Regions from separate parts of the Streptomyces sp. NPDC041129 genome, predicted to be linked through region 3. Evidence: riboswitches for the same ligand, from Rfam matches in the RefSeq annotation. Region 3 holds a riboswitch; each other region holds the start of a gene.

Region 1 (4,065 bases), on a different contig from region 3:
ACCGCTTCAACGACAGCATCCCGGAAGTCAGCCTGTCGAACTTCAACAGCGGTGGCACCGGCGACAAGGACATCGCCTACGACGCCGTCGCGTTCGTGCCCGGCAACTACGACGGCATGCCGAACATCGCCTTCTCCGACCCGGACGTCAACTCGGCCCAGCCCGGGGACATCACCACCCCGCAGGACATGACCCCCGACGGGGTGGTCATCGGAGATCCGCTGGACTCCATCCAGCAGCAGTACTCCGACCCCAGGCACACCTACGTCCCGTGGTGCGCGGCCAAGCCCTTCGGCTGGGGGACCAGCCGCAAGATCTGGACCAACCGCACCGAAGGTTGCATCAAGGGCCGCTTCGGGTTCGTAAAGTCGGTCAACGGGGAGGTCACCGGCACCGCGACCTTCGAGTTCCAGGCCGAGATGAAGCTGTACCCCGACGAGACCGGCTGGAACACCGCGTTCAAGTTCCGGATCGTCGACGCGACCGGCGAGGCGATGACCGAGCCCATCTACGTCACCGTCGACGACACGTGCAGCCTGGACTGCAAGAAGAACGGCCCGCGCTCGGATTCCGGCAACCTGTGGTGGGAGTACGGCCTGGGCGACAAGCACGTGTACTCCATGTCGCAGATCTGGAACTGGGGTGAGTCCAGGCCGTCCGACCTGGCCTTCCTCAAGTGGTCGATGAGGGGCGAGATCGGCGGCGTCATGTCCGGCAACGACACGGACGTCACCAGCGGCGCCGAGGCGCAGATCCGCTGCGACTCCACCGTCCCGCAGGCCTACCCGGGCTGCGTGTTCGACCGGTACAAGCCGACCTACGTGATGAACTCGAAGAAGTTCCCCGCAGCGGCCGCCCACGCCTGGCTCGTCCAGAACAAGCTCCCCGGGCACTTCGGCAGCAAGACCCTCGGCACGCCGCTCACCTACCTCGGCAGCAACGTGATGTCGGCGAGCGATCCCACCAAGAAGCAGAGCACCGCCAACCGCGAGGTCATCTGCCCCAGCAGTTGGCCGCGCAACCCGGACGTCACCCTCTCGCCGGAGCTGAACGAGGGGGACCCGCCCAAGGACGACAGACCGTCCTGTGACGAGTTCGCCTTCGCCGCCAGCTACGACAGCGCGGGCATGGCAAACGGATACAACCCGGTCGCCTCCGGCGACGAGTGCCTGCAGACCTACGCCAAGAAGGGCAGCGACGGCATCTGGCACCTGCTGTCCGATCCCCGCTACCCGCTGCCCGAGTGGAACGAGAAGTGCGGACGCGCCACCATCTCCAACAACCAGAACACCCAGTCCATGCGGCCCTTCGGACAGTTCATCGTCCGCAACAGGCTGACGGACAAGGACCAGTACTGGCTCGACCTCGACGGGTTCACACCGTGACCGTGAACCGCTGAACAGCACTGTGGCCCGGAAGCCTTCCGCTCCCGGGCCACAGCCCTGTACAGGGGCCGGCTACCAGGCGATGAGACCCTCGCGCACCGTCGGCAGGTGCGGGGCCCGGCGGCCCATCACCGTGAACGGGCGGACCCCCTCCAGCGCGTCCGCCACCGTGCCCAGGTAGTCGGCCAGCGACGGAAAGGCCGGCTCGGGGAAGCTCTCCTCCTCGTACCTGCACAGGGGTGCCGGGTCCTGCCCGCCGGACACGTCGAGGAACAGCCCGGAGTGCGCGTCCTTCTGCCGGAAGGCCGGAATCCAGCCTTCCTTCCAGTACTCGTAGCGGGAACCCGGCTCCCGCATGGATTCGCTGGCCTGCCTGTTGCCCGTGTACAGCGAGCAGATGAGCCCGACGTCGTTGAACACCAGGCCGGAAGGGAACGGGGCGTCGCCGCCCGGAACGTCGTGGAAGGTGCGGGCGGCCGGGGCCCGGTGCTCGGCCGTGCTGCCGTTGTTCACCATCAGGACCTGCCGCAGGTCGGCCGGCAGGCCCACCCCCATCCGCGACTCGGCCCGCACGATCTCCTCCTCCGTCGCCGGAGGGTTCAGGGCGTCGGCGTGCGCAGGGGCGTTCACGGAGATCCAGCGGGCGATACGGGACCACGCCTCGACTGCGCTGCTCAATGCGGCCTCTTTCCTCACGGGAGCGCTTCGTGCCTCGGAGCTGAGTGAATGATCGCACGAATGCCCCGAGGCGCCTCAGGTCCCGCTCTGGCCCAGCGGCGTTCCCAGTGCCACGTTCCAGCGCCCCGCCCGGCCGCTGAACTCGGTGGCGGTCAGGGGCGGTACGTCCATCCGCCAGAAGGCGGCCTCCGGAGCGCCGAGCACCCGCACGGTCACGGCCCGCACGACCTCCGGCTCGACCACCGCCACCGTCCGGCCGGCGGACCGGGCGGCCTTCTCCAGCCAGCCCCCGACCCGGGCGCACAGAAGGCGCACCGACTCTCCGCCGTGCGGGCTCGCCGCGGGGTCGGCCAGCCACCGGGCCAGCGCCTCCGGCTCCCCTACGCCCACCTCCTCGAGCGTCCGGCCCCGCCAGCGGCCCATGTCGAGCCCGGCCAGGGCGGGTTCGGCACATGCGTCGAGACCCAGCGCGGCCGCCGTCTCCCGGCAGCGCACCGTGGGGGAGACCAGGGCCGTGGCGGCGGGCCGCAGTTCGCCCGCGGCCGACCGGGCACGCGCGGCTCCGGCAGCCTCGAGTGAGCACCCGTCGTCGAAGCGGGCCTCCCGCACGGCCGGGTTCATCGCCGGTGAGATCAACATCACTCGGGTCGTCATGAGGTCGCCTGCATGGTCAACAGCCCTTTCGGCGCAGGGGTTTCACAGCGTACGGCGGCTGTGGGGCGCACCGCCCCGCACCCGTGCGCCCTTGGCCGCACCCGCGCTTCGCGGTACCTTCTCGGCGATATCGACGACGGAATGCGGAAGCCGGTGGGAATCCGGCACGGTCGCGCCACTGTAAGCCCCGTTCACACCACTCCTGGTGCGGGCCGGGCAAGTCAGACCCGCCCGTCGTCCCGTGCACCACCGAGCAGGGACGCGAGTTCCCCAGGAGGTCCTGCCATGGCGCAGTCCGCCGTACAGCCCACCACCAACCCCACCGCCATCCCCGCCAAACTGCCGATCGGCGCCATCGCCCCGTGGGCGGTCTTCTTCGGCGTCCTGATGCTGGTCCTGCTCTACTTCGTCGGCGCCGAACAGGGCGCGACCTCCGTGATGTCCGGCGAGAACGTGCACGAGTGGGTGCACGACGCCCGTCATCTGCTCGGCTTCCCCTGCCACTGACCGGGGCGAGGAAACGTACGAGCTCATGAACTCGGCAACGGTCCGTAACCTGTTGGTGCGTGGCATGCTCGCGGGACTCGCCGCGGGCCTGCTCGCCCTCGTCGTCGCCTACTTCCTCGGTGAGCCGCGTGTCGACTCGGCCATCGCCTACGAAGAGGCGCACTCCCACGAACACGGCATGGAGGCGGTCTCCCGCACGATTCAGTCGACCGCCGGCCTGTCCACCGGCGTGCTCGTCTACGGCATCGCGTTCGGCGGCATCGCCGCCCTCGCCTACTGCTTCGCGCTGGGCCGCGTCGGCCGCTTCGGGCCGCGTGCGAGCGCGCTGCTCCTGGCGGTGGCCGGCCTCGTCGCCGTCTACGTCGTGCCGTTCCTGAAGTACCCGGCCAACCCGCCGTCCGTCGGCGACCCCGACACGATCGGCAAGCGCACGGCGCTGTACTTCCTGATGATGGTCCTGAGCGTGCTGCTGGCGGTCGCCACGGTGATCCTCGGCAAGCGGCTCGCCCCCCGTCTGGGCAACTGGAACGCGACGGTGGCCGCGGGCGCGTTCTTCCTCCTGATCGCAGGGCTCGCCTACGCGTTCCTGCCGGCCGTCGACGAGGTCCCCAAGGACTTCTCCCCGAGTCTGCTGTGGCAGTTCCGTCTGGCGGCGCTGGCCGTCCAGGCGACGCTGTGGACGGCGTTCGGGCTGGTCTTCGGGGTCCTCGCGGAACGCGTGCTCACCGCGGAGCGCCGGGCAGGCGAGCGGCAGGCGGCCGGGCTGCGCGCCCCGGCCGCGCACCACTGAGGCAAGCGGCGCTACGGCGCGAGGCACCGGCCCGCCCGCGGGCCGGTGCCT
Region 2 (4,065 bases), on a different contig from region 3:
CCGGATGCCCTGGGCCCAGTGCGGGAGCGGGATCTCGGGCAGGGTGAGCAGCACATGCGTGCCGGGGACCGGGGAGCCGAGGACCACGGTGAAGACGAGGCGGATGAGGAGCACGGCGACGGCGAGCTTGGCGAAGGCTGCGTAGGAGCGGGACCAGGGGGAGGAGGAGCGGTGGGTGGCCACCACATAGCCCGCCGCGGCTGTCAGCAGGGCGAGGAGCAGGGGGTTGGTGGTGCGGGTGGCGGCGGTGCCGAGGCCGAGGGACCACAGCCACCAGGCTCCGGGGTGCAGCGGCACGCGGCCGTGCCGGGGCCGGAAGGCGGCGGCTTCCGCCCGGCCGCGCTCGTGGCCGGCGGCCGCGCCCGGCCTCCCCGCTCCGGCGAGACGGCTGCCCGCGGTCCCGGTGGTGCCGCTTTCCACGCTCGCGGTGGTACGGCCCTCCGCGGCCGCGTCGGTGCGGCCGCCCGCCTGCGCGGTCGCCGCGGTGGCAGTGCTGTGACGGCTACGCATTCCCGCGCCGCCGCCGGGACCGCCACGCCGCGGCCCCGGCCAGCACCGCGACCACGCCCACACCGATCGGCAGCCCCAGCGAGGGACCGCTGTCCGGCTGCTCCGGCTTCGCGGCCTTCGCCGGCCTCTCCTCCGCCGACACCTGCTCCCCGCACCCCTTGTGCGGATATCCGGCGATCGCGCAGAGCAGGGCGTTGGTGTCGTAGCGCAGGGGCTTGGCGGCCGAGGCCAGCGCCTCGGCCGTCGTCGCGTCGGGGGAGACCCGGGCGCAGGCCGTGCGGCGCTTCGGCGGAGTCTCGCCGGAGGGTGCGTCCGCCGGTGTGCCGAAGTCGATGACGAGGGCCACCCGCTTCGTGCCCGCCTTCGCGGGCGTGCCGGCGCAGATGGTGGCGAAGTCCGCCGTGCCGCGCGGCCGGGTCGCGTCCCGCGAGTCCTCGCTCACCGCGAAACGGAAGCCCTGTACGGCGCCGTCGTCGGGGCGGGCGGTCGAGGGACCCTCGGTGGCGTACGACCAGTGCCCGCCGGACCGCTCCCAGAACGACCAGTAGCGGTACCCGGCGGCCCGCGCCTTCGCCGCGCCGGCCAGGACGACGAACGCGGCGAGGAGCAGGGCGGCGGCACGGCGGACGGCGGTCACGGCTGCTGCTTCTTCCGGCGGCCGCTGAGCAGGAAGCCGATGCCGATGCCGGCGACGAGGCCGACGCCGACGATCCACCAGACGCCGGTGTTCGAGTCGTCCTCGGCGCGCTTGCCGGACTCCTCGGTGTGGGCTGCCGCGCGCGGCGCCGGGCCGGTGGCGTTGAGCGACCGCACCAGGTCGGTGCCGCCGAAGTGCCGTGCGTCGGCGCCGACCGCGTGCGCGGCGAGGATGAGCTGGGCGTAGGCGGCCGGGCCGCTCTGCCCGGCCCAGCCGGCCGCGTTCTTCTCCAGCCAGGCGTACGGCTTCTTCGCCTGCGCGCTCCAGCCGTCCGCCGCCAGCGCGACGACCGCGTCCGCGGTGTTGCCGTAGTCGGGCTGGTCCTCGGCGCCGGGCAGTGCCGACTTGAGGTGGCCGGTCCCGGCGACGGCGTGGGCGAGATGGGCGGCGGCGTTGTCCGCGACCCGGGTGTCGGTGGCCTTGCCGGAGGAGGAGCAGGCGGGGGCCTTGGCGCGGGCCTTGACGGGCCCGTTCACGAACCCCTTGCCGAGGGCGCCCAGCACACCGGCAGCCGTGGCGTCCGCGTTGGCGACCAGGCGCCCCTTCTTGTCCGGCTGGTAGGCGAGGGCGCCACCGCCGTCCTCGCCGCAGGCGAGCGCCCGCGAGCTCAGCAGCTCGTACGGAGTGCCCTTGTCGGCGCGGAGCTTGCCGGGGTCCTCCCCGGCCCCGGCGAAGGCGCCGATGACGACCGAGGTGGAGTTGGTGTCGCTGGGGCTGCCCGGCGTGTAGCCCCAGCCGCCGTCCTTGTTCTGCGCGTTCTTCAGCCAGACCAGGGCCTTGCGTATGTCGGTGTCGTGTCCGCCGAGCGCCTGCAGGGCCTGGACGGCGGCGGCCGTGCTGTTGGTGTCGGGCTGGGCGCCGCCCTTGCCCCCGCAGGGCTTGGCCGTGTCCGCCCGGAACGCGGCGAAGCCGCCATGGGCGCACTGCTGCCCCACCAGCCAGTCGACGGCCGAGGCGGCGGGCCGGTAGCCGAGGGTGCGCTGGGCGAGCAGGGCGAGGGACTGGCGCCACACGCCGTCGTACGTCGGGTCGGACTTGCCGAACAGTCCGGACGGGACCGCCACCTTGGGCGAAGCGGAGGGGGACGTGTCGGCGGCCGTGGCGGGCGCGGCGGCGGCCAGCACGCCTATGGCGGCGAGAGCCGCGGCACTGCGGCGGACGTTCATGGTCGGCGACTGCCTCTCCTGCGGGGGAACCGGCAGCGCACGGGAAACACCCCGGGCGGCTCGGCCCCGTAAACCTCGACGGTGCCGTGCGCGGCGGGCCGCCGCGCACGTGAGCCGGTCAACGTCCCGTACGAGGCGGTCCGGCTCACCGTCGATGGACGAACGGCTCACGGCTGCGGGTCAGCGCCGGAATTGCACCGGCTTCCCCCCGTACGGGTGTGATGACGACGTCGCCACTTTACCGGCAGCCCTGCCGGGGCTGATGAGTGGCTGTGAGCACACGGGCCCGGTGACCGGGGTCACGGCCATTTCGGGAGGGAGTTGACGGCGGAGGCGTGCCCGTCGCACCGGAACACCCCGGATGCCGCTCCCCCATAGACGGCACCCGAGGTGAGTCGATCTTGCTCTCCGTGTCCTGATCCTCACCCACCGCTCCCGCAACTGTCAACGCGACTTGACAGGTTGACGCGGGGTGGCGCCGTTCCGGAGCGCCCCGGGTAGTCGCCCTCAGTGCCCCCTCGGGCCGGCCTCCGGATCCGTCAGGTCCATCAGCCGGCACACCGTTTCGATGTCGACCTTCACCTGGGCGATGGAGGCGCGGCCCGAGAGCCAGGTGATCAGGGCCGAGTGCCAGGTGTGCTCTATGACGCGGACCGCGGAGAGCTGTTCCGGCGTCGGGTGGTCCAGGCCCGTCGCGTCGAGGATGATCGCCGTGGTCTGCCGGGAGACCTGGTCGACCTCGGGGGAGACGCTGCGGTCGGCGAAGGTGAGGGCGCGGACCATCGCGTCCGCCAGCTGCGGCTCGCGCTGCAGGGCCCGGAACGCCCGCATCAGGGTCTCCGCGACCCGCTCGCCTGCCGAGTCGCCCGCCGGAGGCTTCTTGCGGAGGGTGCCGTGCATGTGCTCCAGCTGGTCCTGCATGGTGGCGACCAGCAGATGCACCTTCGACGGGAAGTACCGGTACAGGGTGCCGAGGGCGACCCGCGAGGACTCGGCGACCTCCCGCATCTGCACGGCGTCGAAACCGCCCCGGCTCGCCAGTTGCGCGCTCGCGTGCAGGATCCGGCGGCGGCGGGCCTCCTGCCGCTCGGTCAGCGGCGCCGTGGGGGGCCGGACACTCCCGGCTTCCAGCTTGGATTCCGCAGGCATGGGTCCCGCTCCGTGACAGTCGGTGAGGACATCTGTAGGGCACGTGATCATCCAGCATGCGGGGGGTTCGCGCCGTGGCGTGAATCACCTGTTCCACTGCTGTCAGGGCCCCTACCTGCCGGTAGATTCAGAGCCTCTTGAACGATCAAGTCTGAAACTTGTTCTAGATTAGCGTCCCGTCATAGTGTCGCGGGAGAGTGCAGCGAGAAGGGGGCCCGGAGTGACCGCTGAGGCCAGTCAGGCGGGGCCCCGACCGGAGCTCGCAGCCGACGGCGGGCCACCGCTGCGCATCGCGCTCCTCACCTATAAGGGGAACCCGTTCTGCGGCGGCCAGGGCGTCTACGTCCGGCACCTCTCCCGCGAGCTGGCCCGCCTCGGCCACCGCGTCGAGGTCATCGGAGCCCAGCCCTATCCCGTGCTCGACGAGGGACACGACGGCCTGAGCCTCACCGAGCTGCCCAGCCTCGACCTCTACCGCCAGCCCGACCCGTTCCGCACCCCCGGGCGGGACGAGTACCGGGACTGGATCGACGCCCTCGAGGT
Region 3 (4,065 bases):
AGGCCTCGGCGACCGCGGTGCGGGGCGGGGTGTATGCGTCGAAGATCTTGCGCCAGTCGCGGTAGATCTCGTGGACCTCGTCGCGGTCCCAGTAGGGGTGGCTGCCGGGCGCGACGCGCAGCAGGGCCTCCTCGCCGGTGGCGCCGATGCCGCCGATGTCCCGCAGCGGTTCGGCGAGGTCCTTGGCGAGGCCGTGCGCCACGTCGACGCGGAAGCCGTCGACGCCCCGGTCGGACCAGAAGCGCAGGGTGGTGCGGAAGTCGGCGCGGACCTCCTCGTTCTCCCAGTTCAGGTCGGGCTGTTCGGGCGCGAAGAGGTGCAGGTACCACTCGCCGTCCGCGGCCCGCCGCCAGGCGCTGCCGCCGAACACCGACTGCCAGTCCGTGGGCGGCAGTTCACCGTGCGCGCCGCGGCCGGTGCGGAAGACGTAGCGGTCCCGGGCGGCGGAGCCGGGGCCGGCCCGCAGCGCCTCCTGGAACCAGGGGTGCTGGTGCGAGGTGTGGTTGGGGACGATGTCGACGACGACCTTCAGACCGAGCCGGTGGGCCTCGGCCACCATCGCGTCGAAGTCGTCCAGGGTGCCGAGGCGGGGGTCGACGTCCCGGGGGTCGGCGACGTCGTAGCCGCCGTCGGCCAGTTCCGAGGGGTAGAAGGGGCTCAGCCACAGGGCGTCGACGCCGAGCGTGGCGAGGTGGTTGAGGCGCTGGGTGACTCCCCTGAGGTCGCCGAGCCCGTCGCCGTCGGCGTCGGCGAAGCTGCGCGGATACACCTGGTAGATGACGGCCTGGCGCCACCAGTCGGGGTTCCGGGACGAGAGGTCTGCCATACGGGCTCCCTTCGGGAAGGACGACAGTACAGAGACTGTCCACATTGCCCGGAAAGGGAACCTTGGGGCGATGGGGAGCGGATCATTCCCCGTGTGATGGAGTTGTGACGACCCCATGAACGACCCTTGTATTCACGCAGGTTGACAGGTTTCAACAGGGCCGATCACCATGGCCTCACACTGTGGCGCATGTGACCAGTGCGCCGGGTGTCTCTCCTGACTTCTTCGCTCACTCGAGCTTCTGCGATGGGATATCCATGTCCATAGCCAGACGTGTCACCGCGCGCCGCCTGCTGGGGACGGGCGCCGCGTCACTCGCCCTCTGCGCCGCCTCGGTCGCCGCCGCCTCCGGCGCCTGGGCCCACGGCACGCACGGCGGTGACGGCTGGAAGTCCGGTGGCCACTACGCGCCCGGCACCGGCGCGGGCACCGAGACCGGCACCGACCGCTGCCGGTTCTCGCTGGACGGCGTGAACTTCTTCGACTCGGTCAAGGTGGACGACCAGAACCTCAGGCCGACCGAGGACGGCAAGGTCCACGTCAAGGTCCGCGCCGCCGAGGACGCCGCCGGCTGCACCGCCTCGCTCGCCTCCTACCTCGCCCACGGCGCCAGCTTCGCCACCTCGGGCGAGCAGGTCTTCGTCGACTTCGACACGGTGGCCGTCAAGCCGGGCGAGACCGACTCCCTCGACATCGCGGTACCGGACGCGGGCTGCTTCGCCCAGATCGACCTCTACCGGGGCGCGGTCAGGTTCGACGGCAGGACCGACGCCGGTGACGGCTTCGAGCACGGGGACCTGCCCAAGGGCCCGGACCACCCGGTCATCAAGGACAAGCTGATCGCGGCCTGGAACGGCGGCACGAAGGACTGCACCAGCACCCCGGAGGAGCCGCAGTCCCCGTCGCCGAGCGCCCCCGCGGAGGAGTCGGCCCCGCCCGCGCCGAGCGCCTCGGAGTCGTCCGAGGCACCGTCCCCGGCCTCCTCGGAGTCCGCGCCTGCCCCGTCCGCCTCCGAGTCGCGGGCCGGCTCGGCACCCACGCCGGACGGTGGCGGTGACGACGGCGGCGACCTCGCGGAGACCGGTGGCGGCGGCAACTCGGGGCTGATCGCGGGCGGGGCCGCCGTGCTGGTCGCCGGCGGCGCCGCGTTCGTGCTCCTCGCGCGCCGCAAGCGGGGCGCGCAGGGCTGACCGGCCGCCCCTCACCTCCCGCACATCACGACCCCCGCCGCTCGCGGCAGCCGCGAGGCCTGCCAGACGGCGGGGGCCGTGCCGCGTGTGATCTTGAGTACCTGCACCGGTGCGCGGCTATGCGGACGAGCGTTCACCTGCCTACGGTGGGCGGGCCGTGGTGCTCGGGAAGTCGGTGACGCCCCCTCAGGGGTCCATGCCGACGCGGCCCTCGCCACTGTGATCGGGGAGTTCCCGTCCCGTCCGGCGTCCGCCGGGCCACTGGCCGTTCACCCGGCTGGGAAGGCAGGGACGGCGAACGCACCACCCCGTAAGCCAGGAGACCGGCCACGGCAGCTCACGAGATGATCCACGAGGTGCTGGAGCGTGAATCCGATGGCCGATGCCGCCGCTTTCCGATGGCGACGCGAGGACACGATCAGGACGGCGGGGCTGCTGGCGGTGATCGCCGCCCTGCACGTCGTCGCCTTCGGGGTGCTGTTCCTGCTCGTCGCCCCGGGGCACTACAAGGTCGGCCAGGACGTCTTCGGCGTCGGCCTCGGCGTCACCGCCTACACCCTGGGCATGCGGCACGCCTTCGACGCCGACCACATCGCCGCGATCGACAACACCACCCGCAAGCTGATGGCCGACGGCAGACGGCCGGTGTCGGTGGGCTTCTGGTTCGCGCTGGGGCACTCCAGCGTGGTGGTGCTGCTGGCCCTGCTGATCGCGGGCGGGACCCGGCTCGCCGGCCGGGTCATGGACGAGCACTCACGCACCCACCAGGTGCTCGGCTTCATGGGCACGACGATCTCCGGCACCTTCCTCTACCTCATCGCCGCGCTCAACCTGGTCGCGCTGGCGGGCATCCTGAGGGTGTTCCGGGCGATGAGGTCCGGCACGTACGACGAGCGGGAGCTGGAACAGCACCTGGACTCGCGGGGGTTCATGAACCGCGTACTGGGGCGGCTGACCAGGTCGGTCTCCCGGCCGGGACAGATGTTCCCGCTGGGCTTCCTGTTCGGGCTCGGCTTCGACACGGCCACCGAGGTCACGCTGATGGTGATGGCCGGGTCGGGCGCGGCGGCCGGACTGCCCTGGTACGCGGTGCTGTGCCTGCCGCTGCTCTTCGCCGCCGGGATGAGCCTGTTCGACACCCTCGACGGCACGTTCATGAACTTCGCCTACCAGTGGGCGTTCTCCAACCCGGTGCGCAAGGTGTTCTACAACCTCACCATCACCGGACTGTCCATCGCCGTCGCCTTCTTCATCGGCACCATCGAGCTGGTCGGCGTCCTGCACGAGAAGTTCGCCCTGGGCGACGCCGTGACCGGCTGGATCGCCGGACTGGACCTGGACAGCGTCGGCTACGTCATCGTCGGGCTGTTCGTGGTGGTGTGGGCGGCCGCGCTGGCCTACTGGCGGCTGGCGCGGGTGGAGGAGCGCTGGACGGCACGGGTCACGGCCACGTCCGACTGACACCCTGGGCCCCGCGTCCCCGGTGACTCACCCCGCCGGAACCCGGGGCCCCTCGACGGTCTCCAGGTACAGCTTCACGAACCGGTCCACGTCCACCTGCAACGCCACGTCCACCAGGGCCTGTTCGCGGACTCCCTCGTGGATCTCGGACTCGCCGGGGCGGGGGCGGCGGTCGACGAGGGTCTGGCCGCGGGCCGGACCGGGAGCCAGCGAGACCTCGACCGGCAGGCGCCGGGTGGCGATGCCCGCCGGATCGGCGACGGCGCACACCGCGCCCGCGTCACCGAGTCCGCCCGCCTCCTCGGCCTCCGGCGCGCCGCCCTGAGCGGTGGGCCGGTGGGCGAGGAGTTCCCCGGCCAGCCGGGTGCCCGGATCGGCGCTGCCGCGCAGCCGGTGCACATCGGTGCCTGGCACGACGACCTGCATGAAGACGTCCAGCCCGTACATCGTGATCGGCACCCCCGCGGTGAGCAGTACGGCCGCCGCCTCGGGGTCGTGCCAGACGTTGAACTCGGCGACCGGCGTGGCGTTTCCGGTGGCGACCGCGCCGCCCATGAACACGATCCGCTCGATGTTGCGGGTCACTTC

What was found. Region 3 has a riboswitch for cobalamin ahead of nicT (Nickel transporter NicT). Riboswitches for the same ligand answer to the same signal wherever they lie in the genome.
Region 1: it holds a riboswitch for cobalamin, as region 3 does, so the genes downstream of both, ACZ6B1_RS13565 (CbtB domain-containing protein) here and nicT (Nickel transporter NicT) in region 3, are expected to answer to the same signal.
Region 2: it holds a riboswitch for cobalamin, as region 3 does, so the genes downstream of both, ACZ6B1_RS04860 (prenyltransferase/squalene oxidase repeat-containing protein) here and nicT (Nickel transporter NicT) in region 3, are expected to answer to the same signal.

What each region holds. Positions count from the first base shown of each region.
Region 1 is NZ_JBVIYV010000003.1:165,808-169,872, forward strand. Features, by position in the region: gene ACZ6B1_RS13550 (SMP-30/gluconolactonase/LRE family protein) at 1-1,385, shown strand, start outside; gene ACZ6B1_RS13555 (SMI1/KNR4 family protein) at 1,458-2,063, opposite strand; gene ACZ6B1_RS13560 (histidine phosphatase family protein) at 2,139-2,717, opposite strand; cobalamin riboswitch at 2,812-2,966, shown strand; gene ACZ6B1_RS13565 (CbtB domain-containing protein) at 3,003-3,224, shown strand; gene ACZ6B1_RS13570 (CbtA family protein) at 3,250-4,014, shown strand.
Region 2 is NZ_JBVIYV010000001.1:1,127,270-1,131,334, reverse strand. Features, by position in the region: gene ACZ6B1_RS04870 (energy-coupling factor transporter transmembrane component T) at 1-510, opposite strand, end outside; gene ACZ6B1_RS04865 (SCO2322 family protein) at 503-1,147, opposite strand; gene ACZ6B1_RS04860 (prenyltransferase/squalene oxidase repeat-containing protein) at 1,144-2,373, opposite strand; cobalamin riboswitch at 2,491-2,641, opposite strand; gene ACZ6B1_RS04855 (TetR family transcriptional regulator) at 2,881-3,522, opposite strand; gene ACZ6B1_RS04850 (glycosyltransferase family 4 protein) at 3,743-4,065, shown strand, end outside.
Region 3 is NZ_JBVIYV010000005.1:207,343-211,407, reverse strand. Features, by position in the region: gene ACZ6B1_RS18865 (glycoside hydrolase family 13 protein) at 1-826, opposite strand, end outside; gene ACZ6B1_RS18860 (LAETG motif-containing sortase-dependent surface protein) at 1,084-2,016, shown strand; cobalamin riboswitch at 2,158-2,362, shown strand; gene nicT (Nickel transporter NicT) at 2,392-3,477, shown strand; gene ACZ6B1_RS18850 (nucleoside hydrolase) at 3,505-4,065, opposite strand, start outside.